Regions from separate parts of the Streptomyces sp. NPDC090119 genome, predicted to be linked through region 3. Evidence: riboswitches for the same ligand, from Rfam matches in the RefSeq annotation. Region 3 holds a riboswitch; each other region holds the start of a gene.

Region 1 (10,454 bases), on a different contig from region 3:
AGGTCGGCCGCCGTCACCGCCACGTCGTCCCGCGTACGGTCGAGCTGGTGGGGCCGGTCGCCCAGCACCCCGTCGAAGACCTCCCGGCAGACCGGCACCAGGCCGGGGTGTGCCACCCAGGAGCCGTCGAAGCCGTCCTCGGCCTCCCGCTCCTTGTCCAGGCGCACCTTGGCGAGCGCGGCCTCGCGGGCCTCCGGGCCGTTGCCGGGAACCTGGGCGGCCATGCCACCGATGGCGTACGCGCCCCGCTTGTGGCAGGTGCGGACCAGGAGTTCGGTGTACGCCCGCATGAACGGCGCGGTCATCGTGACCTTCGCGCGGTCGGGGAGCAGGAAGTCGGTGCGGTGGCCGAAGGTCTTGATCAGGCTGAACAGGTAGTCCCAGCGGCCCGCGTTGAGCCCGGCCGCGTGCTCGCGCAGTTCGTAGAGGATCTCCTCCATCTCGAACGCGGCCGTGATCGTCTCGATGAGCACGGTGGCCCGGACGGTGCCGCGCGGGATGTCCAGCAACTCCTGCGCCCGGACGAAGATGTCGTTCCACAGCCGGGCCTCGTAGCGGTTCTCCAGCTTGGGCAGGTAGAAGTACGGGCCGCATCCGGCGTCGATCTGGCGCTGGGCGCAGTGGAAGAAGTAGAGGCCGAAGTCGACCAGGGCGGCCGGGACCGGGCGGCCGTCGAACTCCAGGTGCTCCTCGTCCAGATGCCAGCCGCGGGGCCGCACGACGATGGTGGCCGGGTCGGCGCCGAGCCGGTACTCCCTGCCGCCCTCGGTGGTGAAGTCGATACGGCGCTCGATGGCGTCGAGCAGGGTGAGCTGGCCGCCGACGACATTGGCCCAGGTGGGCGCGGTGGCGTCCTCGAAGTCGGCCATCCACACGTCGGCACCGGAGTTGAGGGCGTTCACCGCCATACGGCGCTCCGGCGGGCCGGTGATCTCCACCCGGCGGTCGGTCAGCCCCGGCGCGGGCGGGGCCACCCGCCAGTCAGGGTCGGCACGGACGGCCGAGGTGACCATCGGGAAGTCGAGCGGGGCACCGGCGGCCAGCCGAAGCGCCTGCCGCCTCCGCTCCTTCATCAACTCCAGCCTCCGGGGCCCGAATTCTCCGGCCAGCCGGCCGACGAAGTCCAGGGCGGCGGGGGTGAGGATCTCCTCGTGCCGGTCGGCCGACGGAGCCAGGACACGGACATGGTGGGTCAGTTCACGGGTGGACATCTTGGGTCTCCTACGAGGGTTCCGGCGAAGGTTCCTGCGAGGGAAGGGCGGGGGTGCGGGACCCCCGCCCGGCGTGATCGACAAGACACCCCCTAGTGGAACTGCTCCTCCTCCGTGGAGCCGGAGAGCGCGGTGGTCGAGGAGGTGGGGTTGACGGCCGTGGAGACCAGGTCGAAGTAGCCGGTGCCGACCTCGCGTTGGTGCCTGACGGCGGTGAAGCCGTGCGCCTGGGCGGCGAACTCCCTCTCCTGGAGGTCGACGTACGCGGTCATGCCGTGGTCGGCGTAGCCGCGGGCCAGGTCGAACATGCCGTGGTTGAGGGAGTGGAAGCCCGCCAGCGTGATGAACTGGAACTTGTAGCCCATCGCGCCCAGTTCGCGCTGGAACTTGGCGATCTGGTCGTCGTCCAGGGCCGCCTTCCAGTTGAAGGAGGGCGAGCAGTTGTAGGCGAGCATCTGGTCCGGGTGCTCGGCGTGCATCGCCTCGGCGAACTCGCGGGCCTGTGCCAGGTCCGGGGTGCCGGTCTCCACCCAGATGAGGTCGGCGTACGGGGCGTAGGCCAGCCCGCGGGCGATCACCGGGCCCATTCCGTTACGCACCCGGTAGAAGCCCTCCGCCGTGCGCTCGCCAGTGGTGAACTCGGCGTCGCGCTCGTCGACGTCGCTGGTCAGCAGGTTGGCGGCGAGCGCGTCGGTACGGGCCACGATCACGGTCGGCACGTCCGCGATGTCGGCCGCGAGGCGGGCCGCGTTGAGGGTGCGGATGTGCTGGGAGGTGGGGACCAGCACCTTGCCGCCGAGGTGGCCGCACTTCTTCTCCGAGGCGAGCTGGTCCTCGTAGTGGATGCCCGCCGCACCGGCCGCGATCATCGCCTTGGTCAGCTCGAACGCGTTCAGCGGTCCGCCGAACCCGGCCTCCGCGTCGGCGACGACCGGCGCCAGCCAGTCCGTGGTGTCGCCGTCACCCTCGGCGGTGGCGATCTGGTCGGCGCGCAGCAGCGCGTTGTTGATGCGACGGACCACCTGGGGAACGGAGTTGGCCGGGTACAGGCTCTGGTCCGGGTAGGTGTGCCCCGCCTGGTTGGCGTCGGCGGCCACCTGCCAGCCGGACAGGTAGATCGCCTGGAGCCCCGCCTTCACCTGCTGCACGGCCTGGCCGCCGGTCAGCGCGCCGAGCGCGTGGACGTAGTCCAGCTCGTGCAGCTGCCGCCACAGCCGCTCGGCACCGCGCCGGGCCAGCGTGTGCTCCTCGCGGACGCTGCCGGAGAGCCGGACCACGTCCTCGGCGGTGAAGGTGCGCTCGATGCCCTGCCACCGGGGGTCGGTGGCCCAGCGCCGCGCGAGTTCTCCGGCCGCCTGTGTCGTCGCCTCTGCCATGACTGTCACCGTCTCCTCGGGTCCGTTCCGTGCTGTCTGCCCGGTGCCGTCCGCCAATCCCGCCATCGTCACGAGCGGGAGTGGCACTGTGTGTCGCTCAAGAAGGTGCGGCTCACCGTGGACATGGGGCGGAGTGAGCAACATTGCCGGTGTCCGGCGGGCCGCACTTCGACTCTGACACTGGCACTGAGTGCCATCAACCGTGGATCATTGCCAACTTCTGCGAATCTTCCAGCCGTCTTCTGCCAAGGTTGCGAAGGGTTCGGGCGGCCATGGATCACCTAGGCTGAGCGCGGTCGGAGCGGGAGGAGCGCACGAGGTGGGCAAGACGTACGCGGGGGCGCGGCTGCGCAGACTGCGCGAGGAACGCCGGATGAGCCAGGCGGAGCTGGCCCGGGTGCTGGCCATCTCGCCCAGCTATCTCAACCAGATGGAGCACGACTCCCGCCCGCTCACCGTGCCGGTGCTGCTGAGACTGACCGAGGTGTTCGGCGTCGATCCGGGGTTCTTCTCCGAGCACGACACCACCCGCCTGGTCGCGGACCTCCGGGAGGCACTGGCCGGAGAACTGGCCGAGGGCCGCGTCTCCGCCGCCGAACTGGCCGAACTCGCCGGGCGCACCCCGGCCGTGGCCGAGACCCTGATCAGCCTGGGCCGCCGCAACCAGCGGCTCGCGGAACGCCTCACCGGGGCCACGGACGGCCGCGCCCCGGACCCCGACCAGCCGCGCTCGCCGCACGAGGAGATCCGCGACTTCTTCTACCGCCGCCGCAACTACCTCCACGACACCGACCTCGCGGCGGAAGACCTCGCCGCACGCATCGGCATCCGCCCCGGAGAGGTCGAACGCGCCCTCGCCGCCCGCCTCGCCGACCAGCACGGCGTACGCCTCACCGGCGACCCCGGTGACCGGCTGCACCACTACGACGAGCCGACCCGTACCCTCCACCTCTCCACCCGGCTCCGCCCCGGCCAGCGCGCGTTCCGCCTCGCCACCCAGCTCGCCCTGCTTGAGCACGGCGACGCCCTCGACCTGCTGGCCGCCGAGGACTTCGCCCCCGGCACCGCCGCCCACGCCCTGGCCCGCATCGGCATCGCCCACTACTTCGCCGCCGCGCTGGTCCTGCCGTACCGCGCCTTCCACACCGCGGCCGAGGAGGCGCGCTACGACATCGAGCGCCTCACCGACCGCTACGGCCTCGGCTACGAGACCGTCTGCCACCGCCTCAGCACCCTCCAGCGCCCCCGGCTGCGCGGGGTGCCGTTCTCCTTCGTCCGGGTCGACCGTGCGGGCAACATGTCCAAGCGGCAGTCCGCCACCGGGTTCCACTTCTCCCGCGCGGGCGGCACCTGCCCGCTGTGGAACGTGTACGAGGCGTTCGCCGCGCCCGGCCGCATCCATGTTCAGATCGCCGAAATGCCCGACGGGCAGCGTTACTTGTGGACCGCCCGCGCACTCACCCGGCACCGGGGCGGCTGGGGCGAACCCGGCAAGACCTTCGCCATCGGGCTGGGCTGCGAGATCCGGCACGCCCACCGGCTCGTCTACTCCGACGGGCTGGACCTCGCCAGCGGCTCCGCCGCCACCCCCATCGGCATGGGCTGCCGGGTCTGTGAACGCCTCGACTGCCCCCAGCGGGCCGCCCCACCGCTCGGGCGCGAGCTGCTGATCGACCAGAACGCGAGCACGTTCGTCCCGTACCCCGTGGCCGAGGACACGGGCTGAGGACGTGGGGCCCGCCGGATTCGGCGAGCCCCACGGTCGGGCTCAGGCCCCCCAGCGCAGGGCGATCGTGTCGCCCACCGCGATGCTCTTGCCACGGGTGGCCGAGGCGAACGACGAACCGTCGACGCTCACCTTCCACGTGTTGGAGCCACTGTTCGCCTTGCCGTTGAGCGAGGTGATCTGCCCCGTGCCGGACGACGGCGTCACACCGCCGGCACAGCCGGAGGGGGTCGCCGCACCGGCCGCCGCGTCGAGGACCGCGCCGAGGGTGGTCGTGGTGCCGGTCGGGGTGAGGGCGACCGAGCAGACCTTCAGGTTTCCGGCACCGTCGTCCACGGTGACGGCGAACGAGGTGGCCGTCCCCGCGGTCAGCGACCCCTGCGCGACCCACTGCGAAGCGCCCGAGGTGACCGGCACCGGGGGAGTGGCGGTGAAGCCGCCTCCGGCGACCGCGCGCAGGCCGTCGATGGACGCGTACGCCTGTGGTGACGTGTCGCTGGGCAGGTACTTGAAGCCGCCGCCGGGGTTGAACTGCTGGCTGATCAGGAAGTCCACCGGTGTCTTGCCCTTGGAGGTGAGGAAGTCGCCGGTCTGGGGGTTGATGCCGCAGGCGTTGAGGCCGGAGACGGCCCAGCCGTTGGAGTCGGTGTTGACGCCGAACATGGCGTTGAACGCACCGGTGTTGGCGACCAGCTTCCCCTTGAGGAACGCCTTGGCCTGCGCGATGTCCGTGTCCGTGTTCGGCACGCCGGAGACGCACAGCGCGGCCATCGCGGCGCCGGTCATGTCGATGTCGCTCGTGGCGCCCAGCTGGGAGGGGTCGCCCTCGGCCTTGCCGTAGTTCCAGCCGCCGTCGTCGTGCTGGTTGGCGCGTATCCGGGTGATCAGGGAGTCGCGCAGCGCCTGGGGGACGCGGGGCTGGGCGGACGTGGTCCTCGCGCCGCCCAGGGCGAGGGCGGCGAAGACGGTCCCGTTGAAGTTGGCGGACGGGCCGAAGTAGCCGGGCTCGGCGGTCTGCCAGTACCGGTAGACGTCGGCGATCAGATTGCGGGAGGCGGAGACACGGGCGGGGTCGATCCCGGCCGCGTAGGCGTTGAGGGTGGCGCGCTCGTAGTCGGTGACCACGGGGGAGGCGGACGGCCAGGTGCTGGTGGCCAGCAGGTTTCTGTAGACCGTTCTCGCGTTCTTGGTCGTGTCGCCGCCGGGAGTGACGTCCACCGCGGCGGTCCCGGCCGCGGCGAAGGCGCTGAACGCCCACTCGTTGGACAGGCCCGAGCCCGCGTACGAACCGTCCGCGGCTTGCAGCGACTTGAGGTAGGCGACGCCGTTGGTCTTCGAGGTCGCGATCTGGGCCGGGGTGGCGGTGGCCGCCGCGGGCAGCGCGGTCAGCGCGAAGGCGCCGCATGCGGCGGCCGCGGTGAACGCGGCGCGACGGACGGACAGGGGACGGGGCATGGCGTGCTCCAGGAATAGGGGGACGCCGACCGGCCCGAGCGGGTCCCTGACGGGTGCACGCGGCGGGACATGGCCGCCGTCCGGGACGCGTGGACCGACTTCCAACCAACCTGTGCCGTCTGGGCATTCGGGCTCGGGGACGGTCGATCCGCCCCCACACCGCTGCGCGTCAGCCCCGGACTCCCACCGGGTTCCCCCACTCGGCAGGGCGGGACAGTACCCGACGCGTGCCCGATCCCGCCACAGTGCCACCGCCTTGACGGGTTCTGTGAACTCGTGCTCCAATCCGCCTGCTACGCAACGCAGTTCCAGGGGAAGCCGGTCGAATTCCGGCGCTGACCCGCAACCGTGGGCCCGATCCGTCGGGCGAGCCGGAATGCCTGGAGCGTGATCCACAGCAACAGACGCCGTCGCGGACTACGGCGTGGTGCGACCCGCCCAGCCGCCCGGCTCACCGCCCCGGCCAGGGGCGTGCGCCACGTGTTCGTTCCCCCGCCTCGGCCACACACCGAGGGGGCCGTGGTGAGGACCATGGGGAGCACGCACGCACTGGCACGAAGATGGCCGAGAGCTATGACGGCCGCGCTGTCCGCGATGCTCGTCACCGCCGCCACCTGCCTCGCCTTCCTGTCCACCGCTCCGCCCGCCGCGGCGGCACCGGTCGGCGACTGCACCGGCACCAAGGGCGCCGTGGTCGCGGTCGACTTCAAGCCCTTCGGCGGCAAGGTCGAGCGAGGCTGCGACACCACCCCCACCACCGGCTACGCACTCCTCCACGACGGGGGTTTCACCACCACCGGCACCCAGCACGACGGCCCCGCCTTCATCTGCCGCATCGGCTTCGGCACCTTCGGCTCGGGCACCCAGTACCCGACCCCGGACCGGGAACCCTGCGTGCTCACCCCGCAGGCCACCGCCTACTGGTCCTACTGGACCGCCTCTCCCGGCCAGGACGACTGGACGTACAGCCAGTACGGTGCGATGGACCGCAAGCTCAAGGACGGTGACGTCGACGCCTGGGTGTACGGCGGCACCGACATCGGCGGCACCACCGGCAGGCCCGCCTTCACCCCCGACGACGTACGCGCCGGTGGCACGACCATCCCCGAGCCCGGCGAGCCCACCGGGGCTCCCGGCACCGTCGGTGTGGCCGCCGCCGCCACCTGGCTCAAGGGGCGGCTGACCGACGGCGAACGCGTCGTCGACGACGGCGCGGAGAGCCCGAACTACCTGCTGACCGTGGAGACCGGCTACGCGCTGGCCGCCGCCGACGGCAGGGGCGCCACCCTGGACAAGGTCACGTCCTTCCTGGCACGACACGTCGCGGACTACGTGACCCCCGGCGGCACGGGCCGGACGCCCGAGACGGCGGCCGCCGCCCGGCTGGCCCTGCTCGCGGAGTCCACCGAGGGCGACCCCCGCGACTTCGGCGGCCGCGACCTGCTCGCCGACCTCACCGCGCACGTGTGCACCGCCGCCGCACCCGCCGACGGATGCACCGCGCGAGGCGACTTCCGCGGCATCGGCTACGCCGACGAACAGGCCCGCGCGGTCCTCGCGCTGCTCCGGGCGGGTCACGAACCCCCCGCCGAGACGGTGGACCGGCTCACTCAGGTCCAGTGCAAGGACGGTGGCGTCACCAGCATCCTGATCCGGCCGGGCGAGAACTGCGACGGCGACGCCGCCACCACCGGCCTGGTCGCCCTCGCCCTCGAGAAGGCGGGCGGCCACACCGCCGCCGTCACTAAGGCCCGCGACTACCTGATGAGGAACCAGCGGGACGACGGCGCCTTCCCCGGCTCCACCGGCTCGGACACCGGCGACGTGATCGCCACCTCGTACGCCGCCCAAGCACTGCGCGCCCTCGGCCGGATCAACCGGGCCAACGCCGCCGAGGGCTGGCTCTCCCGCACGCAGCTCGCGGACGGCGGCTTCGGCTTCGACCAGGACGCCACCGACTCCACCCTCTACGCCACCCCGGTGGCCGTCCTCGCGGGCGCCCGCACCGACCTGACGGCACTCACCACCAAGAAGGCCGAACCCACCACCCCTCCGCCGACCACGACCGAGCCGACTCCCAACCCGACACCGGGCAAGGGCCCCGACCTCAAGCGGGGCGTCGCCTACCTCACCGGCGCGGGGCAGCTCACACAGGGCCGGTACTACCCGACCGGCACCGGCTCCGGCCGCGCCGACTTCGGCCTCACCATCGACGGCGCCTACGCGCTCGCCGCCACCGGACTGGACAACGCCGGGCTGCGAGGCATCGTCGACTTCCTCGACCACGGCGGCAAGGACGGCGAGGGCCGCACCGTCAGCGACTGGACGGGCATCGGCACCCAGTACGCGGGCGGCGGTTCGATCGGCAAGACCGCGCTGCTCGCCGAGGCCGTGGGCCGCGACCCGCGCGACTTCGCCGGGCACGACCTGATCGCCGCCCTCGACAAGGCCGTGTGCGCGGCGCCCAGCACGGCGCCGGACCGCTCCTGCGCCGCCGAGGGCGCCTACACCTACGCGCCCTCGGTCTTCTCCCAGTCCCTTGCCGTCATGGCGCAACTGCGCGCCGGGGAGGCGGAGGCCGCCCGGTCCCCGATCGCCTACGTGGAGAGCCTGCAGCGGGACGACGGCGCGTGGCCGAGCCTGATCCCGCCGACCGGGGACGCGGACGTCGACTCCACCGCCATCGCCGCGATGGCCCTGGACCTCGCGGGCGGCGACCGGGCCGGCCAGGCCGTCGACAAGGCGCTGGGATGGCTCGCCTCGAAGCAGTTGGCCGACGGCGGCTTCCCCGGCGCGGCCGGTGACTCGGTGAACTCGGCCGCGCTCGCCGTACAGGGCCTGTCCCTGGACAAGGCGGAGTACGGGGACGAGATCTCCCGGGCGCTGAAGTTCCTCGCCTCGCAGCAGAACCCCGACGGCGGCTTCAACGTCGCCAAGGAGGGCCAGCGCGGCTCCGACCTGCGAGCCTCCACCCAGGCCGTCGGCGGCGCCACCGGCGTCTCCTTCGGCACGCTGAAGCGCAGCCTTGACGGCACGTCGGCGCAGCCCACCCCGACGGCTAGCGGCGGCGGTGCGCCGCAGATCGTCACACCCGGAGACACGCCGGGCGGCGGTCCGGACGCGCCGACCACCGTGGACGCGAACGGCGATGCGGGGGACGGCGTCCTCGCCTCGACCGGCGTACAGGCGGGCGCGCTCGCCGGGATCGCCGCGCTGCTGTGTGCCGTCGGCTGGCGCACCGTCGTCCTCGCACGGCGACGTACCGACGCACTGGAGAAGCGATGATCACCGGACGGTTCCCGCGCGCGCTGGCCCGGCTGGTGGCCGCGCTCGGCCTGACCGCCGCCGGGCTCGGCGCGACCGTCGCCCCGGCGGCGGCCGACCCGCAGGCGATGGGCCGCTGCACCACCACCTCCGGGGTGGTCCTCGCCGTGGACTTCAGCCACTGGGGCGGCCCCGTCTACCGGTCGTGCGGCACCACGCCGACCACCGGGTACGAGCTGCTCAACCAGGGCGGCTGGCGCACCACCGGCACCGGTCACGACGGCCCGGCGTTCATCTGCCGCATCGGTTACAGCGGATACCAGGGCGGCAGGCAGTACCCGACCGCCGCCCAGGACGACTGCGTGCTCACCCCGCCCGCCTCCGCCTACTGGTCGTACTGGCACGCCGACCCCGGCGCCACGACCTGGACGTACAGCCAGCTCGGCGCCATGCTCTACAAGCCCAGGCCCGGCAGCGTCGACCTGTGGATCTTCGGTGGCACCGACATCGAGGGCACCCAGGGCCGCCCCAAGGTCACCCCGGACCAACTGCGCGCGCACAACACCAGGCCGAGCGGCACCGGCCGTCCCGCCTCCACCGCCAAGGCCCCACAGCCGCCCCCGGGCGTGGACACCGGCCCGGCACCGGAACGGCAGCCCACCGAGGAGCCGAAGAAGCCCGCGCCCGCGACCACGAAGCCGAAGCCGAAGCCGAAGCCGGAGCCCACCGAGAAGCCGGACCCGAGCCCCTCACCGTCCGTCTCCGCGTCGCCCAGCCCGACCGAGGCGGCGAGCGGCACCCCTTCGCCGACGAGCAGTCGTACCACCCAGGTGCTCGACGCCGAGCCCGCCGCCGACGCGCCGCACGACACCGGCTCCGTGCTGCCCGTGGTCGCGGGCGCGGCCCTCGTCCTGATGATCGTGGGCGCCGGAGTGTACTCCGCACGCCGCAGACCGCACGAGTGACGCCCGTGGCCCAGACCTCCCTCGACACGACGGCCGCCCGGACCGGTCCGAGGACCGACCAGGGCGGCCGTCGCCTGCCCCGCACCCTGCATCCGCTCGCCTGGTGGATCTGGGCCCTCGCCCTGGCCACCGCCGTCAGCCGCACCGCCAACCCGCTGCTGCTGTTCCTCGTCCTGGCCGTCCTCGGCCATGTCGTGACGGCCCGCCGCACCACCGCACCCTGGGCCCGCGGCTTCAAGTACTACCTGTACCTGGCGCTGACGGTCGTGGCCGTCCGGGTCGTGTTCCGCGCCGTCTTCGCCACCGGCATCACCCCGCACGACCACTTCCTGTTCGCCCTGCCCCACCTCCCCACCCCCGACTGGTACGCGGGCATCCGGATCGGTGGCCCCGTCTCGCTGGAGGCCGTACTCTCCTCCGCGACGGACGGGCTCCGCCTGGCCTGCATGATGTGCTG
Region 2 (10,454 bases), on a different contig from region 3:
CGGGGCGGAGTGGGTGCAGCTGGACGAGCCCGCGCTGGTGCAGGACCGTACCCCGGCCGAGCTGAACGCGGCCGAGCGCGCCTACCGGGACCTGGGCGCGCTCACCGACCGGCCGAAGCTGCTGGTCGCCTCCTACTTCGACCGTCTCGGCGAGGCGCTGCCGGTGCTGGCCAAGGCGCCGGTGGAGGGGCTGGCGCTGGACTTCACCGAGGCCGCCGCCGCCAACCTGGACGCGCTCGCCGCGGTCGGCGGGCTGCCCGGCAAGCGGCTGGTGGCCGGTGTGGTCGACGGTCGCAACATCTGGGTCAACGACCTGTCGAAGTCCCTGGCCACCCTGGGCACCCTGCTCGGGCTGGCCGACCGGGTCGACGTCGCCGCCTCCTGCTCCCTGCTGCACGTGCCGCTGGACACCGCCCCCGAGCGGGACATCGAACCGCAGATCCTGCGCTGGCTGGCCTTCGCCCGGCAGAAGACCGCCGAGATCGTCACCCTGGCCAGGGGGCTGGCGCGCGGCACGGACGCGATCGCCGCCGAACTCGCCGCGAACCGGGCCGACCTGGCCTCCCGCACCGGCTCCCCCATCACCCGTGACCCGGCCGTCCGGGCCCGCGCGGAGGCCGTGACGGACGCGGACGCCCGCCGCGCCCAGCCGTACCCCGAGCGGGCGGCCGCCCAGCGGGCCCACCTCGGGCTGCCGCTGCTGCCGACCACCACGATCGGCTCGTTCCCGCAGACCGGCGAACTGCGCACCGCCCGCGCCGACCTGCGCGCGGGCCGGATCGACACGGCCGGGTACGAGGAGCGCATCAAGGCGGAGATCCAGGAGGTGATCTCCTTCCAGGAGAAGACCGGCCTGGACGTCCTGGTGCACGGCGAGCCCGAACGCAACGACATGGTGCAGTACTTCGCCGAACAGCTCACCGGCTACCTCGCCACCCAGCACGGCTGGGTCCAGTCCTACGGCACCCGTTACGTGCGTCCGCCGATCCTGGCCGGTGACATCTCCCGCCCCGAGCCGATGACGGTGCGCTGGACGACGTACGCCCAGTCGTTGTCCGACCGCCCGGTCAAGGGCATGCTGACCGGACCGGTGACCATGCTCGCCTGGTCCTTCGTCCGCGACGACCAGCCGCTCGGGGACACCGCCCGGCAGGTGGCGCTCGCCCTGCGCGACGAGGTGAACGACCTTGAGCAGGCGGGCACTTCGGTGATCCAGGTGGACGAGCCCGCGCTGCGCGAGACGCTTCCGCTGCGCGCCGCCGACCGGGCCGCCTACCTGGCCTGGGCGACGGAGGCGTTCCGGCTGACCACGGCGGGCGTCCGGCCGGACACCCAGGTCCACACCCACATGTGCTACGCCGAGTTCGGTGACATCGTGCGGGCCATCGACGACCTGGACGCCGATGTCATCAGCCTGGAGGCGGCCCGCTCGCACATGCAGGTGGCCCGCGAACTGGCCGCGCACGGCTACCCGCGCGAGGCGGGTCCGGGGGTGTACGACATCCACTCCCCGCGTGTGCCGAGCGCCGAGGAGGCGGCCGAGCTGTTGCGTACGGGGCTGAAGGCGATCCCCGCCGAGCGGCTGTGGGTGAACCCGGACTGCGGGCTGAAGACCCGCGCCTGGCCGGAGACGCGGGCGTCGCTGGAGAACCTGGTGACGGCGGCCCGTACCGTGCGGGGTGAACTGGGTTAGTCCGACCGTCCGTTCGTCCCGGCCCCGTGGTGGGGCCGGGGCGCGTTCTCTTCCTCAGGAGGTTTCCCGGGTGACCAGTCGGCTGGTGCTCGTCCCGCCCGCGATCGGGGTCGCCCTGCGAGAGGCCCGCTTCTACGACGGTTCCTCGTCCATCGACGAGGCGGGAGCCGCTCGGGCGCGGGCGGCGGCGGGAGCGGTGCCGGAGGCGGCGCGGGTCGTGCTGTCGCCCGGCGCGCGGTGCCGGGAGACGGCCGGGGCGCTGGGGCTGCGGGGCGTGGTGGCGGCTGAGCTGGCGCCGTTGGACGCCGGGCGGTGGCGGGGGCGCGCGCTGGCGAAGGTCGCGGCGGCCGAGGGGGAGGCGCTGGCCCGGTGGCTGGCCGACCCGGAGTGCGTGGCGCCGGACGGGGAGTCGGTGCGGGCGGTGTGCGCGCGGGTGGGGCGCTGGCTCGCGTCGCTGCCCGAGGGCCGTACGGTCGCCGTGGTGGAGCCCGACGTGGTGCGGGCGGCCGTGGTGCACGCGCTGGGGCTGCCCGCCGAGGCGTTCTGGCGGCTGGACGTGGCGCCACTGACCGCGACGGAGCTGTCCGGGCGGGCCGGGCGCTGGAACCTGCGGCTGGGACGCCCGCTCGCGGCCGACTGAAGAGGGCCCCCGGAAGTTTCCGGGGGCCCTTCGGCTCAGTGGGAGGCGGCGACCGCCCGGCCCGTGTCGCGGGCCGCTGCGGGCCGCGGATTCAGCAGCCGCTCGGCCAACTCACCGAAGAGAAGGCCGAATCCGGCCCACAGCACCGTCTGAATGGCCAGCGCGGAGAGGCGGAACCGCCACAGCAGGGTGGCCGGGAAGTCGTGCGGCACCTCGTTGATGACCGGCAGGAAGGTGTACGCCAGCCCGATGGCCACGGCGAAGACGGCCACGGCGGCGAAGGTCGCGTACCAGTTGCCCAGGCGCGGGGCGAGCCGCTTGCCGAGCAGGGTCGCGCCGACCGCCAGCAGCACGCTGAGCAGCATCATCAGGAAGTACAGCGTGGTGCGCTTGCCGATGGTGTCCGGGTCGCCGACCGAGGGCGGGTTCGCCGGGTACTTCAGGAACGGCACGACGTACACGGCGAGCAGCGCGGTGCCGGACAGCAGCAGCGCGGTCGCGCGGGGGCCGAAGCGGCCGACGCGGCCGAGCGCGAAGCAGAAGGCGAGCGCGGCGATGCCGCCGAAGGCGACCCCGTAGACGAGGACGCCGGTGGCCAGTCCGGCGGTGGACTGGAGCGAGCGGGAGACGACTTCGACCTCGTGCTCGTGGGAGTGGTGGCCCTCGAAGCTGATGGCGCTGTCCACGCTGGGCTCGCCGAGGAAGTACGCGGCGATCAGGGCGAGCACTCCGGCGCCGAGGCCGGCGAGCATGCCCCGCACGAGGAGGTTTCTCACGGTTGCGGAGTTCATGGTGTGTGCGGCGTCCCTCGCGTCAGTGGCAGGGGAAACCGAGCAGGTGGCGGGCGTCGTGCACCCACTCGTGGACGTCCGTGCCGTTGAACACGGAGGTGGCGCCCTGCTCGGCGCCGACGAAGTACAGCAGGACCAGCATGAGGACGCCGAAGAAGACCGCCCAGGGCGCTATCTCCTTCAGCGGCAGGGTGGCGGGAGCGGCCGGGTTTCCGGCGGTCGGCTGAGCGACGGTCTGCGCCATGGCAGTACCTCCTCTGGGAGTTCGCGTCCCATCTCGGTGGTGCACAGGACGACGGCCACGGGTCTGACTCGCGCGCCCCCTTGCGGGACCGCGCACACAGTGGCGCGACCGTGCCGGTTTCCCACCGGCTTCCGTTTCGCCGTCGTCGATATCGCCCCGACGGTACCGCGTGCGCTCTGCCTGGCCAAGACCACGCACCCTCGGGTGATCTTCCTCTCCCGAAGGTGCGTCGCCGGGGGTGCGGGTCAGAAGTCGTCGGCGCCGTTGCGCAGTTCGGTCGTCCAGTAGCCGGTGAGCGTCTTGGCGGGGTCGACGGCGAGGCCGCCGCCTGCCGACGAGTTCACCGCGATGACGGTGGAGTCGCCCTGCAGCACCAGCTGGAACGCGTTCACCACCTCGTTGTCCTCGTCCACTCCGCCGTCGGAGAGCTTGACCAGGACGAACGCCGGGTCACCGGGGTTCAGCACCGTCGGCACGGCGGGCTTGCTCTTGGCCACGGACGGCACGTCCTGCTTGTGGCTCTCCAGGAACTGGATGTGCGGGAAGCTCGCCATCTCGCACCGGTGGCCGGAGGTGTTCCGCGCGGTGAGGATGATGTGGGTGTAGGGCGGCCCGTCCTGGCGCTCGGAGCTGACCTTGACGTCCTGGGCGCGGCAGAGGGGGGTGGCGGCGGTGCCCTTCTTGGCCGCGGAGGAACCGGTGCCCGTCTTGTGCGCGGTCCCGACGGCGGTGCTGGTGCCCTTGGTGGCGGTACCGGTGTCGGTGCTCGTACCGGCCGCGGGCGCGGAAGCGGTGGCGGAGGCAGCGGCGGAGGCCGTGTCCTGGGCGACCGGCGCGCCCTCGGCCTTGGTGCCCTCGCCGCTCTGGCAGGCGGTCAGGGACAGGGCGAGCGCGGCGGAGGCGGCGACGGAGAAGAGGGCCGTGCGGCGCGATGCGTTCATGATGATTTCCCCCGGGAGGTGAAACGTCGACAACGGCCCTTTCCGGCCGCCGGTCAGCCTCTGACCTGCTGACATCCCCACTCTCACCGCCGCCGCTCACGTCCCACTGACGTCCGGCTGACGCCCCTCTGACGGCGGCTCCCGCTACGAGTCCTCCCCCGCGAGCCTGCGTACCGCCGCCTCGTGCCGCTTCCGGTGGTCCGCGCGGCCGCTGACCCGTAGCAGGACCTCCAGGGCACGGACCGCTCCCTCGTCGTATCCCGTGGACTCCGCCTCGTCGGCGGCGCGTTCCAGGAGGCGGAGGGCTTCGGGTTCGTCGCCGAGGGCGAGGTGGGCCTCGCCGCAGACGGTGTGGAGGAGGGAGGTGCGGGCCGCTTCCTCGTGTTCGGGGCCGAGGTCCAGGGCCGTGCGGGCGACGCGGAGGGCCTGTTCCGGGGCGCCGGAGGTGAGGTGGGTGCGGGAGAGGTGGAGGAGGGCGAGCATCTCCGTGTGCGGGTTGCCCTCCTCGCGGGCCAGGGTGGCGGCTCGGGCGCAGTGGGTGCGGGCGGCGTCGAGGTCGCCCTCCGCGGACTGGACGACGGCCAGGTTGATCAGGGCGGTGGCCTCGCCGAGGCGGTCGCCGGTGCGGCGGGCCAGGGCGGGTGAGGGTTCCAGGAGGGTGCGGGCGTCCGCGAGGCGGCCCTCCTCGCTCAGCACCCAGCCGAGCAGGGTGCGGACGCGGGACTCGGCGTAGGGGTCGGCCACGGTCTGGGCGCACTCCAGGGCCGTGGACAGCAGCGGCACCCAGTTGTCCCGCGAGCGCCACACCACCTGCGGCCACTGGAGGAGGATGATCCGCCAGGCCCGGTCGTCCAGCCCGGCGGCCCGCGCGGCGGTCACCGCGCGGGCCAGGTCCTCCCGTTCGGCGGCCAGCCAGCCCATCGCCTCCGCCCGGTCGGTGAAGCCCCGTACGGCGGACGGGCGTCGGAAGTCGGCGGGCAGCGAGAAGCAGGGCTCGCCGCCCGGCTGGGCCGTCTCGGCGGCGGCCAACGCGGTGGCGATGTAGTGGTCCAGGACGCCGGTGAGCGCCTGGAGGCCGCTCGCGGGGTCGAGGTCGCGGGCGTAGAGGCGTACGAGGTCGTGCAGTTCCCAGCGGCCGGGCGCGGTCTCGGTGACGAGGTGGGCGGCGCCGAGCCGTTCCAGGGCGCGGGCGGCGGCCGGCGGGTCGGTGCCGGAGAGGGCGGCGGCGGTGTAGGGGTCGAAGTGGGTGCCGGGGTGGTGGCCGAGCCTGCCGAAGTGCTGCACGGCCTCGCCGGGGAGGTGCTGCAGGGTCAGGCGGAGTGCGGCCGGGACACCGGTGTCGTCGACCGCGAGGTGGGCCAACCGGCCGCGCTCGTCGGCGAGTTCGTCCGCGAGGTGGGCCAGGGTCCACTGGGGGCGGCCCGCGAGCCGGGCGGCGGTCACCCGGAGGGCGAGCGGGAGTCCGCCGCAGAGTTCGGCGAGCCTGCGCGCGGCCACCGGTTCACCGAGGACGCGTTCCTCGCCGAGGACGCCCGCGAGGAGTGCGGTGCCGTCCCGCGCGTCGAGCGTGCCGAGCGGGACGGGACGGGCCGCGTCGGAGGCGATGAGCCCTTCCAGCCGGTGGCGGCTGGTGACGACGGTGACGCAGTCGGCGCCGCCGGGCAGCAGGGCGCGGACGGTGGCGGAGTCGCGCGCGTTGTCGAGCACGACCAGCAGGCGCAGCCGGTCGGTGAGGGTGCGGAACAGTGCGGCGGCGGCCGCGGCCGACTCCGGTATCCGGCGCGGCGGCACGCCGAGGGCGAGCAGGAACTCGCGGAGCACCTCGGTGACGGACGGCTCGCCGGTGTCGCTGAAGCCGTGCAGGTCGGCGAAGAGCCGTCCGTCGGGGAAGGTGTCGGCGTTGCGGTGCGCCCAGCACAGCGCGAGGGCGGTCTTGCCGACCCCGGCGGGCCCGGTGACCAGGCACACGGGCGCCTCCCCGGCGGCGGCCCGGCCGAGCGCGGCGAGTTCCGGGCCGCGCCCGTGGAAGCCGCGGGGCGCGCGGGGCAGCAGGTCGGCGTGCGCCTCGGCGGGCACGAGAGCGGGGCGCGGTGCCACGGGCGGCCGCACCGGTTCGGCCTCGGGCGTCGGACGCGCGGCCAGCAGCTCCGGTACGGGGTCGCCGCGCAGGATCAGCCCGTAGGCGTCGGCGAGTTCGCGGCCGGGGTCGATGCCGAGCTCGTCGGCGAGGAGTCTGCGGGTGCGGTGGAACCAGTCGAGCGCCTCCGACTGGCGGCCCGCCTGGTACAGGGCGGTCATCAGCGCGGCGGACAGCGATTCGCGCAGCGGATGCGCGACGGCCTCGGTGCGCAGCACGGCTGCCGCTCGGTGATGCTCGCCCAACCTGCCGTAGGCGAGCGCCAGTTGCTCCACGGCTGCGAGCCTGGACTCCTCCAGGGAGTGTGCGGCGGCCTGGAGCGGCGGTCCGGCGAAGGCGCCGCCGAGGGCGGGGCCGCGCCACAGCGCGAGGGCGTCGCCGAGCATCAGCACGGTGTCGGCGGGGTCGCGCTGTTCGCGGGCGAGGGTCAGCAGTTCCTCGAACCGCTGGGCGTCGAGCAGGGTTTCCGGCAGCCGCAGGGCGTACGCGTCCCCGGCGGTGAGGAGTTCGACGCCGTACGCCTCCGCGTCGCCCTCGGCGAGCAGGGCGCGCAGCCGGGACACATGGCCCTGGATGACGCTCCGCGCCTGGCTCGGGGGTTCGTCGTCCCACAGGCAGGCGGTCAACCGGTGCATCGGCACGGGGGTGTTGGCCGACAGCAGCAGCGCCGCGAGCACGCTGCGGCGCTTGGCGGGGCCGAGCGGCAGTGGTCCCCGGCGGGTGTCGACGGAGACGGTGCCGAGCAGCCGGAACTCCACGGGTCGGTCCTTCCGAGGGCGGCCATGGGCGGCCGGTACGGGAAAAACAGCAGCATATCGGGGGGTTGTCCGGCGCTCGGCGGGGGTTTCGCGCCATGGCCGCGCCGCGCCTTGCGTACCCTGCTGACCGTGCCCTCCTCCCGCCGTCGCCGTGTCGCCGTTCTCGTCCTGGAGGGCGCCAAGCCGCTCGACGTGGGGATTCCGGCGCAGGTGTTCACGACCCGCGCGAGCATGCCGTACGAGGTGCGGGTGTGCGGGGCCGCGCCGGGGCTGGTGGCGGGCGGGGACGGGCTGTCGTACCACGTGGCGCACGGGCTGGAGGCGCTGGAGTGGGCGGACGTGGTGTTCGTGCCGGGCTACCGGTTCCCGGACCGGGAGGACCCGCCGGAGCCGGTGGTGGCGGCGCTGGTCGCGGCGCACGGGCGGGGTGCGCGGCTGGCGGCGATCTCCACGGGGGCGTTCGCGCTGGCGGCCACCGGTCTGCTGGACGGCCGACGCGCCACCACGCACTGGCATTACGCACGCGCGCTGGCGGCCCGGTATCCGCTGGTCCGGGTGGACGAGAACGTGCTGTTCGTGGACGAGGGCAGCGTGCTGACGTCGGCCGGGGCGGCCTCCGGCATCGACCTGTGCCTGCACATGCTGCGCGGCGAGCTGGGGGTGGCCGCCTCCAACCACGCGGCCCGGCGCCTGGTCGCGGCGCCCTATCGCAGCGGGGGTCAGGCGCAGTACGTGCCGCGCAGTGTGCCGGAGCCGCTGGGCGAGCGGTTCGCCGCGACCCGGGAGTGGGCGCTGCACCGGCTCGGCGATCCGCTGAGCCTGCAGTCGCTGGCCCGGCACGCGGCGGTGTCGCCGCGGACGTTCTCCCGGCGGTTCGTGGAGGACACCGGGTACACGCCGATGCAGTGGGTGACGCGGGCCCGGGTCGACCTGGCGCGGGAGTTGCTGGAGCGCTCGGAGCGGAGCGTGGAACAGATCGCCGACGAGGTCGGGCTCGGCACCGGCACCAACCTCCGGCTGCACTTCCAACGGGTCCTGGGCACGACACCGAGCGACTACCGGCGTACGTTCGCCCGGGGCGAGTGACGCTGGCGCGATCCTTCTGAACCGTGGCGCTCCTGCCACTACCCCGCCAGTCTCCCGCCCGCGAACCTGATGGCGAACGGAAGGGACACCATTCATGACGCGCATCGCCATCAACGGATTCGGCCGCATCGGACGCAACGTGCTGCGGGCTCTGCTCGAACGCGACAGTGACCTCGAGGTCGTCGCGGTGAACGACCTCACCGAACCCGCGGGCCTGGCCCGGCTGCTGGCCTTCGACTCGACGGCCGGACGGCTCGGCCGCCCGGTGGAGGTGGACGGCGACACCCTCGTGGTCGACGGCCGCCGCATCAAGGTCCTCGCCGAGCGCGAGCCCGCCCAGCTGCCCTGGGCGGACCTGGACGTCGACATCGTGCTGGAGGCTACCGGCCGCTTCACCTCGGCCAAGGCCGCCCGCGCCCATCTCGACGCGGGCGCGAAGCGGGTGCTGGTGAGCGCCCCCTCGGACGGCGCCGATGTGACGCTGGCGTACGGGGTGAACAGCGACACCTACGACCCGGCGCTGCACACCATCGTGTCGAACGCCTCCTGCACGACCAACGCGCTGGCCCCGCTGGCCGCCGTGCTGGACGAACTCGCGGGCATCGAGCACGGGTTCATGACGACCGTGCACGCCTATACCCAGGAGCAGAACCTCCAGGACGGCCCGCACCGCGACCCGCGCCGGGCCCGCGCGGCCGGTGTGAACATCGTGCCGACGACCACGGGCGCGGCCAAGGCCATCGGCCAGGTGCTGCCGAACCTCGACGGCAAGCTGTCGGGCGACTCGATCCGGGTGCCGGTGCCGGTCGGCTCGATCGTCGAGCTGAACACCACGGTCGCCCGCGACGTGACCCGCGAGGAGGTGCTCGCCGCCTACCGCACGGCCGCCGAGGGCCCGCTCGCCGGTGTCCTGGAGTACTCCGAGGACCCCCTGGTCTCCTCCGACATCGTCGGCAACCCGCACTCCTCCATCTTCGACTCCGCCCTCACCCGCGTCGACGGCCGCCACGTCAAGGTGGTCGCCTGGTACGACAACGAGTGGGGCTTCTCGAACCGGGTGATCGACACGCTGGAGCTGCTCGCGCGCTGACCACCCGATACTCGCTGGTGGAGGTGGACGGGGACGTGTGAGGGTTCGGACCATGGGCAACTCCCGGGCTTATCCGGTGTTCCGGACCACCGACAAGTCGGCGGCGTACGCACAGGCCGCGCGCCTGTGCGCGCTGCTGGCGCGACGTGACGACGAGGTCTGGCTCTCCGCCGACCTGCGGACGGTCGCGGATGTCCGGAGGATGGCCGCGGGCCTGCCCGACGCGGAGATCCACGTGCCTGTGCGTACCCACGACTCCGGCGGGCCCGACCTCGATCTGCGGACGGCTGCCGACGCCGAGGTCCAGCCGCACCTGCCGGTGGACTTCTCGTACGACTGCCCGGCGGGGCGCGTCGAAGACCGCTTCGTGGCGGCCCTCGGCGAGGGGACGGCCGCGATGATCTGGTGGGGCCGGTGGCCCGAGGACCTGGAGGCGGACCGGCCGCAGGGGTCGGTCAACCACGACGGCGTCCAAGTGGTGTTCCACGGCGACGCGGCGCAGTGGAACAGGTGGACCGAGCACCACACCGTCTTCGTCCATGTGGACAAGTGGGGCGACCTGCCCAGAGCCCGGAACCTCGCCGCCCGCACAGGCGGCGAGGTCCTGGGCGAGGCTCAGCTCGGCTGGTGAGAGGCGGCGCCCAGGTACCGCAGCGCCGAAGCCGCCGCGCCCGCCCCGCACATGCCATGGGCGCCCGGGCCCGGTGGGGTGGCTGCCGAGCAGAGGAAGACGCCCGGCAGCCCGGTGGTGTACGGGTCGAGGGTGGGGCGGGGGCCCAGGATGAGCTGGGGGGCGGTCTTGGCGCCGGTGAGGATGTCGCCGCCCGCGAAGTTGGCGTCGGCGGCGGCGAAACCGGCCGGGGTGGTGGCGCGTACGCCCACGATGCGGTCGCGGGCGCCGGGGGCGAACCGTTCGATCTGCCGCAGGATCGCCTCCGTGGCGTCCCCGGTGTAGCCGTTCGGGACGTGGGCGTAGGCCCAGACGGGGTGCACGTCGCCCACCGAGCGGCCGGGGTCGGCCAGGTACTGCTGGCCGACCAGGACGAACGGCCGCTCGGGCATGCGTCCGGCCGT
Region 3 (10,454 bases):
CGAGCACCTTGGAGAAGTTGTCGAAGCCGACCGACTCGGGGTCCTTGAAACCCCAGAGCTGGGACTGGCCGAACTTCTGGAACGACAGGGTGACCAGCCGGACCAGGGGGTAGCCCATGACACCGGCGAGGATCAGCAGACAGGGCGCGAGGAGCAGCCAGGGAGTGGTGGCGCCGCCCTTGGCGGAGGCCGGGCGGCGGGGCCGGGGCGGCGGTCCGGGCGGGGGTGCCTGCCGCCGCGGCGGCACCTTTGCAGGCGTGGTCGTGTCTGCGGCACTCATCGCGCTCCTCGGCGATCCCTGAAGTCCTGTGCAGGCGGTACGGCGGTCGCCGCGCGGGCCCCTGGGGGGTGCCCGCGCGGCGTACCCGGGTCACTTGGTGTTGATGACCTTGTCGATCGCGGCGTCCGCCTCCTTGGCGGCGTCCTGGACCGACTTCTTGCCGGTGCCGATCTGCTGCAGCATGGTCTGCAGGACCTGCGCCTTCTCCACCTGGCCCCAGCCCGGCGCCATCGGCACGAACCAGTTGGACTCGGCCGCGGTGGCCGGCACGACGGTCGCCGGGTCGTTCTTCAGGGTGGCGAGGTCGGTCTTGTTGTTGGGCAGGTTGCCCTTGGCCATCAGGGCCTTCTGGCCCGCGGGACCGGTGAAGGCGTTGATCCACTCGGCCGCGACGTCCTGGTTGCGCGACTTCACCGGGACGGCGAGGTCGGAACCGCCCAGGAACACCGGCATGTTCTTGCCGGACGGACCGGGCATCACGAAGTTCTCGAGGTTGTCCTTGAGCTTCCCGGTCTTGTCGTTCTTCGGGTCGGCGGAGGTCGCGCCCTCCCAGGCCGCCGCGAAGATCATGGCGGACTTGCCCTGGCCGTAGACGAGGTAACGGTCGGACTCGTCCTTGGTCTTGTCGCCGTGCATGTACTTGTCGACGACCTGCTTGAACGCGGTGAGGCCCTTGACGGACTCCGGCGAGGACAGCGACGCCTTCCACTGGCCGCCGTTCTCCTTGGCGATGGCGCCGCCCGCGTCGTAGACGAAGGACATCGCCGCGTACCAGTCACGGGTGGGCTGGTACCAGGCGTTGAACTTGTCGCCCTCCTTCTTCTGGATCTTGTCCAGTGCGGAGGTCAGCTCGGCGTAGGTCTTCGGCGGGGTCTTGACGCCGACCGAAGCGGCCACGTCCTTGCGCCAGTTGGCGACGCGGCCACCGGCGTAGTACGGCACGCCGTAGGTCTTGCCGTCGTAGGTGACCGAGGTCTTCAGACCGTCGAGCCAGGCGTCGGAGGCCGCGAACTTGGCGGGCTCGACCGGGGCGAAGGCGCCCTTGACCATGTAGCCGAGCATCTCGCTGTTGCCCATCTCGACCACGTCGGGGGCCTTGTCGGTGGCGAGGACGGCGTCCAGCTTGGCGTTCTTGTCCGGCCAGCCGTAGTACTCGTGCTTGATCGTGAGGTCCGGGTGCTTCTTCATCACGGCGGAGTCGGCGGCCTGGACCAGGTCCGGCCAGTTGTTCTGCGCGTCGACGGTGAGCCAGACGGTCAGCTGGTCGCTGTCGCCCCCCTTGCTGTCGTCGCTGCCGCACGCGGCGACGGAGACGATCATGCCCGCGACACCGATCGCGGCTATCAGTCTGCGCTTCACGCCATCCTCCTCAGGGATGCCCACAACCCCCCTGCCTCCCCGCGGTGTCACACTTGCGCGTCGTACCGCCCTCGGAGCCGGGACTGGACCAATGGTGTAGACCAGCACCGGGAGCTTGGCCCAGACCAAAAGGGCTGTCAAGGGTGTTCAGGTGGGGTCCGGGCGTCCGTGACGCGACCGAGATATGCAGGGACCTTTCATTGCGCAACCGACAGATCGGACGGACCAGTTCCGGTGGACCACTGGCCCGTCCCACACGGGTGGACTAGACCAACCGGGGGTGCGGCGGTATACAGGGAGATCACGGAGCGTGCGGGTGAACCGGCCGCGCGCGGCCGTGCCACGATGTGAGCCGTGACCGATGGCGATGTCGGTCGCCATCGGCATCCGGAGCCGGGAAGGCAGCCATGAGCACCGACGTCAGCAGGGCGGAGAACGAGGCCGGCGCGACCGTCCGTGCCGCGCGCGTGCCCAAGTACTACCGTCTGAAGAAGCACCTCCAGGAGATGACGGAGACGCTTCCGCCGGGCACGCCCGTCCCGCCCGAGCGGACACTGGCCGCCGAGTTCGACACCTCCCGCACCACCGTCCGCCAGGCGCTCCAGGAGCTGGTGGTCGAGGGGCGGCTCGAACGCATCCAGGGCAAGGGCACCTTCGTCGCCAAGCCCAAGGTCGCCCAGGCGCTGCAACTCACCTCCTACACCGAGGACATGCGCGCCCAGGGTCTCGAACCCACCTCGCAGCTGCTGGACATCGGCTACATCACGGCCGACGACCGGCTCGCCGGGCTGCTGGACATAAGCGCCGGGGGCCGGGTGCTGCGCATCGAGCGGCTGCGCATGGCCAACGGCGAGCCGATGGCCATAGAGACCACCCACCTCTCCGCCAAGCGCTTTCCCGCGCTGCGCCGTTCGCTGGTGAAGTACACCTCGCTCTACACCGCGCTCGCCGAGGTCTACGACGTCCACCTCGCCGAGGCCGAGGAGACCATCGAGACCTCGCTCGCCACCCCGCGCGAGGCGAGCCTGCTCGGCACCGACGTGGGTCTGCCGATGCTGCTGCTGTCCCGGCATTCCGTGGACCGCGAGGGCCAGCCGGTGGAGTGGGTGCGCTCGGTCTACCGGGGCGACCGCTACAAGTTCGTGGCGCGGCTCAGGCGTCCGCAGGACTGACGGGTTCCGCTCACACCGCCCCCACCAGCTCACATCGTCGTATCGATACCCGGACGAGGGGTTCCGCTCCGCCGTGCCGTCACCTAGATTGCGTGCGCATTACGCAGTGATCAACGAGGGGACGGAGCCGCAGCATGCCCGAAGATTCCGAAGTGAGGCCACCGGTGGTGACACCGGTCCGTGTGGTCATCGGCCTGTGCCTCGTGGCGCCGTTCGTGGCGATGCTGTGGGTCGGTTCGTTCTCCAAGGTGGACCCGACGCTCATCGGCATCCCGTTCTTCTACTGGTACCAGATGCTGTGGGTTCTGGTCTCCACCTCGCTCACCGTGACCGCCTACCAGCTCTGGCAGCGTGACCAGCGCTCCCGCAAGGCCAAGTTCGGGGGTGCGTCGAAGTGAAGGACGGCGTCAACGGCGTGGCGCTCGGCGTCTTCGTCTTCTTCTTCCTGGCCGTCACGGTCCTCGGCTTCCTGGCCTCACGCTGGCGCAAGGCCGAGAACGAGCACTCGCTGGACGAATGGGGCCTGGGCGGCCGCTCGTTCGGCACCTGGATCACCTGGTTCCTGCTCGGCGGCGACCTGTACACGGCGTACACCTTCGTCGCGGTGCCCGCGGCGATCTACGCGGCCGGAGCGGCCGGGTTCTTCGCGGTGCCGTACACGATCCTGGTGTACCCGCTGATCTTCACGTTCCTGCCCCGGCTGTGGTCGGTCTCGCACCGGCACGGCTATGTCACCACCTCCGACTTCGTGCGCGGCCGGTTCGGTTCCAAGGGGCTGTCGCTGGCGGTGGCGGTCACCGGCATCCTGGCGACCATGCCGTACATCGCGCTCCAGCTCGTCGGCATCCAGGCGGTGCTGGACGTGATGGGCGTGGGCGGCGGTGAGGACACCAACTGGTTCGTGAAGGACCTGCCGCTGCTGATCGCCTTCGGTGTGCTGGCGGCCTACACCTACTCCTCGGGTCTGCGCGCCCCGGCGATGATCGCGTTCGTGAAGGACACGCTGATCTACATCGTCATCGCGGTGGCGATCATCTACATCCCGATCAAGCTGGGCGGCTTCGACGAGATCTTCGCCAAGGCGGGCGAGAAGTATGCGGCGGCCGGTGCGGGCGGCATCGTCCCGGCCCCGGCGGGCCAGTGGACCTACGCCACGCTGGCGTTGGGCTCGGCGCTCGCGCTGTTCATGTACCCGCACTCGATCACCGCGACGCTCTCCTCCAAGAGCCGCGACGTGATCCGGCGCAACACCACGATCCTGCCGCTGTACTCCCTGATGCTGGGCCTGCTGGCCCTGCTGGGTTTCATGGCGATCGCGGCCGGGGTGAAGGTCACCAACGGCCAGCTCGCGATCCCGCAGCTGTTCGAGAACATGTTCCCGGACTGGTTCGCGGGCGTGGCCTTCGCGGCGATCGGCATCGGCGCCCTGGTCCCGGCGGCGATCATGTCGATCGCGGCCGCGAACCTGTTCACCCGCAACATCTACAAGGACTTCATCAAGCCCGACGCGACGCCCGAGCAGGAGACCAAGGTCTCCAAGCTGGTCTCGCTGCTGGTGAAGGTGGGCGCCCTGGTCTTCGTCCTCACCATGGACAAGACGGTGGCGATCAACTTCCAGCTGCTGGGCGGCATCTGGATTCTGCAGACCTTCCCGGCCCTGGTCGGCGGCCTGTTCACCCGCTGGTTCCACCGCTGGGCGCTGCTCGCGGGCTGGGCGGTCGGCATGCTCTACGGCACGCTCGCCGCCTACGGCGTCGCCTCGCCGACCCAGAAGCACTTCGGCGGCTCGGCCAAGGAGGTCCCCGGCATCGGTGAGATCGGCTACATCGGCCTCACCGCGTTCGTGCTGAACGTGGTGGTCACCGTGGTCCTGACGTTCGTCCTGAAGGCCGTGAAGGCCCCCGACGGCATCGACGAGACCAAGCCCGAGGACTACACGGCCGACGCGGGCGACCCCGGCGTCGAGGTCGAGCTGCCCCCGGCGACGGCGGGCAGCACCCACTGACCCACCGACACCCCACCTGGCACGGGCCGCCGTGATGCGAGAGCATCGGCGGCCCGTCGTCGTACACACTCACGGCCATGGACTTCCTCATCAGACCCGCCGCACCCGCCGAATACACCGCCCTGGGCGAGATCACCGCCCGGGCGTACCTCGAGGACGGGCTGCTGGACTTCGGCGCGGACGACGCGTACCTCGGCGAGCTGCGGGACGTGCCCCGGCGGGCGGCCGCCGCGGAGATCCTGGTGGCTGTGCGCGGGGGCGTCCTGCTCGGCGGGGTCACCTTCGTCCCGGCGGGCGGACCCATGGCCGACATCGCGGGTCCGGGCGAGGCCGAGATCCGGATGCTGGCGGTCGCGCACGCCGGCCGGGGCCAGGGGGCCGGGGAGGCGCTCGTACGGGCCTGCGTGGCCCGGGCACGGGCCGTCGAGGGCTGCCGGAGCCTCGTGCTGTCCACCCAGCCGACGATGCACGCGGCCCACCGGATCTACGAACGCCTCGGTTTCCGGCGCACCCCGCACCGCGACTGGAACCCCCTCCCGGGCGTGCTGGACCTCGCCCTGCTCACTTACGAGTTGACCCTCTGAAGCCGCCGGGACACACAACAGACACAACATCTGGGGGTGACACGACAGCCCAGCACTAGATGTATGCTCGTGCTCGCTGTCGTCGCAGGGGAATCCGGTGCGAATCCGGAACTGTCCCGCAACGGTGTACTTGCGTGCTTCGTGCACGCCAGCGTCAGTCCGAGGACCTGTCGACAGCGGCGCGCCCGGCCGTCCGGCCCGGGTGCTCAAAGACGTCCGGGCCTCGTGGAGTGGGCCGGTGGACGCGACGCCGTGCGCGCTCGTGCCTCCTCACACCCTCCGCCAGGTCCCCGTGCCCAGCGAGGGAGAGCCCCACGTGACCATCGCGCCTGCCGACCCGGCTTCAGCCACCCCGGCGACCGAGGCCCCTGTGGAGAACGACGGCCCCGGGGTCGCGCTGCTGCGGACCCTGACCGAGCTGACCGCCGACCTCCCCGACGCGGACCCCGGCCGGGTCGCGGCCGCCGCGCTGCGCGGCCGGTCGGCGCGTGCCGACGAGGCGGAACTGCGCGAGCTGGCCACCGAGTCCGCCGCCGGTCTGATCTCGGAGGACCCCGCCTACTCCCGGCTGGCCGCCCGGCTGCTCACCCTCTCCATCCGCGCCGAGGCCGCCTCGCAGGGCGTGACGTGCTTCACCGAGTCGGTGACCGTGGGCCACCGCGAGGGCCTGGTCGCCGACCGCACCGCCGACTTCGTGGCGCTGCACGCCGCCCGGCTGGACGCCCTGATCGACACCGGCGCCGACGACCGGTTCGGCTACTTCGGCCTGCGCACCCTGCACAGCCGCTACCTGCTGCGCCACCCCATCACCCGCAAGGTGATCGAGACCCCCCAGCACTTCATGCTGCGCGTGGCGAGCGGTCTCGCGGAGAACGACAGCGCCCCGGCCGTGGACGAGGTCGCCGCGCTGTACGGCCTGATGAGCCGCCTGGACTACCTGCCGTCCTCCCCCACCCTGTTCAACTCCGGTACGCGCCACCCCCAGATGTCGTCCTGCTACCTGCTGGACTCCCCGCTGGACGAGCTGGACTCGATCTACGACCGCTACCACCAGGTCGCCCGTCTCTCCAAGCACGCCGGTGGCATCGGCCTGTCCTACTCCCGCATCCGCAGCCGGGGTTCGCTGATCCGCGGCACCAACGGGCACTCCAACGGCATCGTGCCGTTCCTGAAGACGCTGGACGCCTCGGTGGCCGCGGTGAACCAGGGCGGACGGCGCAAGGGCGCGGCCGCGGTGTACCTGGAGACCTGGCACTCCGACATCGAGGAGTTCCTGGAGCTGCGCGACAACACCGGTGAGGACGCGCGCCGCACGCACAATCTGAACCTCGCGCACTGGATTCCGGACGAGTTCATGCGCCGGGTCAACGCCGACGAGCCCTGGTCGCTGTTCTCCCCGGCGGACGTGCCCGAGCTGGTCGACCTGTGGGGCCCGGAGTTCGACGCGGCCTACCGCAAGGCCGAGCAGGCGGGCCTGGCGAAGAAGTCCATGCCCGCACGTGAGCTGTACGGCCGCATGATGCGCACCCTCGCGCAGACCGGCAACGGCTGGATGACCTTCAAGGACGCCGCCAACCGCACCGCCAACCAGACGGCGCTGCCGGGCAACGTGGTGCACTCCTCCAACCTGTGCACGGAGATCCTCGAGGTCACCGACGACGGGGAGACCGCGGTCTGCAACCTCGGCTCGGTGAACCTGGGCGCCTTCGTGGCCGACGGTGACATCGACTGGGCGCGGCTGGACGAGACCGTCCGCACGGCCGTGACCTTCCTCGACCGGGTCGTGGACATCAACTTCTACCCGACCGAGCAGGCGGGCCGCTCCAACGCCAAGTGGCGCCCGGTGGGCCTCGGCGCGATGGGCCTCCAGGACGTCTTCTTCAAGCTGCGCATCCCCTTCGACTCCCCCGAGGCGAAGGCGCTGTCCACGAAGATCGCCGAGCGCATCATGCTGGCCTCCTACGAGGCGTCCGCCGACCTCGCCGAGCGCAACGGCCCGCTCCCGGCCTGGGAGCAGACCCGTACCGCCCAGGGCGTGCTGCACCCCGACCACTACGGCGTCGAGCTGACCTGGCCCGAGCGCTGGGCCGCGCTGCGCGCCCGGATCTCCCAGGTCGGCATGCGCAACTCGCTGCTGCTGGCCATCGCGCCGACGGCCACCATCGCGTCCATCGCGGGTGTGTACGAGTGCATCGAGCCGCAGGTGTCCAACCTGTTCAAGCGCGAGACGCTGTCGGGCGAGTTCCTCCAGGTCAACGCGTACCTGGTGCAGGAGCTGAAGAACCTCGGCGTGTGGGACGCCCGCACCCGTGAGGAGCTGCGCGAGGCCAACGGCTCGGTGCAGGGCTTCGCGTGGATTCCCGAGGACGTGCGGGCGCTGTACCGCACGGCGTGGGAGATCCCGCAGCGCGGCCTGATCGACATGGCCGCCGCCCGTACCCCGTTCCTCGACCAGGCGCAGTCGCTGAACCTGTTCCTGGAGACGCCGACCATCGGCAAGCTCTCCTCGATGTACTCCTACGCCTGGAAGTCGGGTCTGAAGACCACGTACTACCTGCGTTCGCGCCCGGCGACCCGGATCGCCCGTGCCGCCGGGGGCCGCGCCCAGGAGACCAAGACCATCCCCGTCCAGCAGGCGGCCGACCCCGACGCCGTCGCCTGCTCCCTGGAAAACCCCGAGTCCTGCGAGGCCTGCCAGTAATGACCGAGAAGAATCTGCTCGACCCCGGCTTCGAGCTCACCCTCCGCCCGATGCGCTACCCGGACTTCTACGAGCGCTACCGGGACGCGATCAAGAACACCTGGACCGTCGAGGAGGTCGACCTCCACTCGGACGTCGCCGACCTGGCGAAGCTCTCCCCCGAGGAGCAGCACCTGATCGGCCGCCTGGTGGCGTTCTTCGCCACGGGTGACTCGATCGTGGCGAACAACCTGGTGCTGACGCTGTACAAGCACATCAACTCCCCCGAGGCGCGGCTCTACCTGAGCCGTCAGCTCTTCGAGGAGGCCGTGCACGTCCAGTTCTATCTGACGCTGCTCGACACCTACCTGCCCAACCCCGAGGACCGCGCGGACGCGTTCGCGGCGGTGGAGAACATCCCCTCCATCCGGGAGAAGGCCGAGTTCTGCTTCAAGTGGATCGACTCGGTCGACAAGCTGGACCGGCTGGAGACCAAGGCGGACCGCCGCAAGTTCCTGCTGAACTTGATCTGCTTCGCCGCGTGCATCGAGGGCCTGTTCTTCTACGGCGCCTTCGCGTACGTCTACTGGTTCCGGAGCCGGGGTCTGCTGCACGGCCTGGCCACCGGCACCAACTGGGTGTTCCGCGACGAGACGATGCACATGTCGTTCGCCTTCGACGTGGTCGACACCGTCCGCAAGGAGGAGCCGGAGCTGTTCGACGACCAGCTGGAGCAGCAGGTCAAGGACATGCTCCGGGAGGCCGTCGACTCCGAGCTGCAGTTCGCTCGTGACCTGTGCGGTGACGGCCTGCCCGGCATGAACACCGAGTCGATGCGGCAGTACCTGGAGTGCGTCGCCGACCAGCGCCTGACGCGGCTCGGCTTCGCCCCGGTGTACGGCTCGGAGAACCCGTTCTCCTTCATGGAGCTGCAGGGTGTTCAGGAGCTGACGAACTTCTTCGAGCGCCGCCCGTCGGCGTACCAGGTCGCGGTGGAGGGCACCGTGGACCTGGACGAGGACTTCTGAGTCTTCTGAACCTCCCTTCCGTGGTCCTTCTGGGCCTGCCTGAGCTGTCGGTCGACGCGCCGGTCGCGCACGATGCCGATCACCGAGGGCAGGACCAGGAGGGCCAGGATGCCGAGGGTGGCGACCATTCCGATGAGACCTTGGATCTGGTTTCCGTTCATGTCATCAGCCTCGCGCTGAACGCTGCTGTCCAACACTGGCAGGACTGCCGCAAGCCCTCGAATTCCTGCCAGTGCCGAGGCACACTGGCAGCATGCTGAAGAACGTGGTCGCGGTCCTGCTGGACGGAGTGCACCCCTTCGAGCTGGGGGTGGTGTGCGAGGTGTTCGGCATCGACCGCAGCGAGGACGGACTGCCGGTCTACGACTTCGCGGTGGCCTCCGCCGAGGGTCCCACCCTGGGCACCCACTGCGGCTTCACCGTCTCCACCCCGCACGGTCTGGAGCGGCTGGAGGAGGCCGATCTGATCGCCGTCCCGGCCGGGGAGTCCTACGCCTCCCGCGACTATCCCCCCGCACTGCTGGACGCCCTGCGCCGGGCCGTGGCCCGCGGCGCGCGGGTGCTCAGCGTGTGCACGGGGGTGTTCGTGCTGGCGGAGGCCGGGCTGCTGGACGGACGCCGGGCCGCGGTGCACTGGCACAACGCCGACGAACTGCGCAGGCGCCACCCGCGCGTCACCGTCGAGCCGGACGTCCTCTACATCGACGAGGACCCGGTGATCACCTCCGCCGGCACGGCGGCCGGTATCGACGCCTGTCTGCACCTGGTCCGCAAGGAGCAGGGCACCGAGGTCGCCAACAAGATCGCCCGCCGGATGGTGGTGCCCCCGCACCGGGACGGCGGCCAGGCCCAGTTCATCGAGCGCCCGCTGCCCAAGGGCCCCTGCGACACCGTGGGCGAGGTGCTGGTGTGGATGGCGGAGCACCTCGACGACGAGGTCACCGTCGAGCAGCTCGCCGCCCGCGCCCACATGTCCCCGCGCACCTTCGCCCGCCGCTTCCAGCAGGAGACCGGCACCACCCCGTACCGCTGGGTCCTGCGCCAACGGGTGCTGCTGGCGCAGCGGTTGCTGGAGGGGACGGACGAGACGGTGGACTCGATCGCCTGGCGGGCCGGGTTCGGCAACGCGGCCGCGCTGCGCCACCAGTTCGTGCGGGCGCTGGGCACCACCCCGAACGCCTACCGGCGCGCGTTCCGGGGCCCCGAGGCCGCCTGAACGCACGCCGGTCCGGGCGTATGGCTCCTCACCACTCCACGGGCTCGACCAGCAGCCGGTGCGGGCGCAGGGTGATGCCCACGCGGGTGCTGGCGTCCGAGTCCTCGACCTGACGGAACCGGTACTTCGC

Evidence for each region. A riboswitch is a leader RNA that binds a small molecule or an ion and turns the genes downstream of it on or off. The one in region 3 is predicted to bind cobalamin.
Region 1: linked by a shared signal. The riboswitch ahead of ACIPPM_RS05710 (prenyltransferase/squalene oxidase repeat-containing protein) and the one ahead of ACIPPM_RS14420 (ribonucleoside-diphosphate reductase subunit alpha) in region 3 are both predicted to bind cobalamin.
Region 2: linked by a shared signal. The riboswitch ahead of ACIPPM_RS29365 (CbtB-domain containing protein) and the one ahead of ACIPPM_RS14420 (ribonucleoside-diphosphate reductase subunit alpha) in region 3 are both predicted to bind cobalamin.

The regions. Positions count from the first base shown of each region.
Region 1 is NZ_JBIVDK010000001.1:1,243,958-1,254,411, forward strand. It holds gene aceB (malate synthase A) at 1-1,211, opposite strand, end outside; gene aceA (isocitrate lyase) at 1,304-2,587, opposite strand; gene ACIPPM_RS05700 (short-chain fatty acyl-CoA regulator family protein) at 2,907-4,313, shown strand; gene ACIPPM_RS05705 (hypothetical protein) at 4,356-5,768, opposite strand; cobalamin riboswitch at 5,890-5,965, opposite strand; cobalamin riboswitch at 6,036-6,171, shown strand; gene ACIPPM_RS05710 (prenyltransferase/squalene oxidase repeat-containing protein) at 6,342-9,053, shown strand; gene ACIPPM_RS05715 (hypothetical protein) at 9,050-9,997, shown strand; gene ACIPPM_RS05720 (energy-coupling factor transporter transmembrane component T) at 9,994-10,454, shown strand, end outside.
Region 2 is NZ_JBIVDK010000008.1:51,066-61,519, reverse strand. It holds gene metE (5-methyltetrahydropteroyltriglutamate--homocysteine S-methyltransferase) at 1-1,693, shown strand, start outside; gene ACIPPM_RS29375 (histidine phosphatase family protein) at 1,764-2,333, shown strand; gene ACIPPM_RS29370 (CbtA family protein) at 2,369-3,124, opposite strand; gene ACIPPM_RS29365 (CbtB-domain containing protein) at 3,147-3,368, opposite strand; cobalamin riboswitch at 3,404-3,553, opposite strand; gene ACIPPM_RS29360 (DUF4232 domain-containing protein) at 3,614-4,309, opposite strand; gene ACIPPM_RS29355 (BTAD domain-containing putative transcriptional regulator) at 4,454-7,204, opposite strand; gene ACIPPM_RS29350 (GlxA family transcriptional regulator) at 7,334-8,290, shown strand; gene gap (type I glyceraldehyde-3-phosphate dehydrogenase) at 8,385-9,380, shown strand; gene ACIPPM_RS29340 (hypothetical protein) at 9,433-10,011, shown strand; partial or broken gene ACIPPM_RS29335 (phytoene desaturase family protein) at 9,996-10,454, opposite strand, start outside.
Region 3 is NZ_JBIVDK010000003.1:380,921-391,374, forward strand. It holds gene ACIPPM_RS14390 (carbohydrate ABC transporter permease) at 1-280, opposite strand, end outside; gene ACIPPM_RS14395 (extracellular solute-binding protein) at 371-1,639, opposite strand; gene ACIPPM_RS14400 (GntR family transcriptional regulator) at 2,047-2,811, shown strand; gene ACIPPM_RS14405 (DUF3311 domain-containing protein) at 2,946-3,209, shown strand; gene mctP (monocarboxylate uptake permease MctP) at 3,206-4,816, shown strand; gene ACIPPM_RS14415 (GNAT family N-acetyltransferase) at 4,894-5,400, shown strand; cobalamin riboswitch at 5,441-5,590, shown strand; gene ACIPPM_RS14420 (ribonucleoside-diphosphate reductase subunit alpha) at 5,717-8,101, shown strand; gene ACIPPM_RS14425 (ribonucleotide-diphosphate reductase subunit beta) at 8,101-9,108, shown strand; gene ACIPPM_RS14430 (hypothetical protein) at 9,129-9,368, shown strand; gene ACIPPM_RS14435 (GlxA family transcriptional regulator) at 9,362-10,324, shown strand; gene ACIPPM_RS14440 (cytochrome P450) at 10,353-10,454, opposite strand, start outside.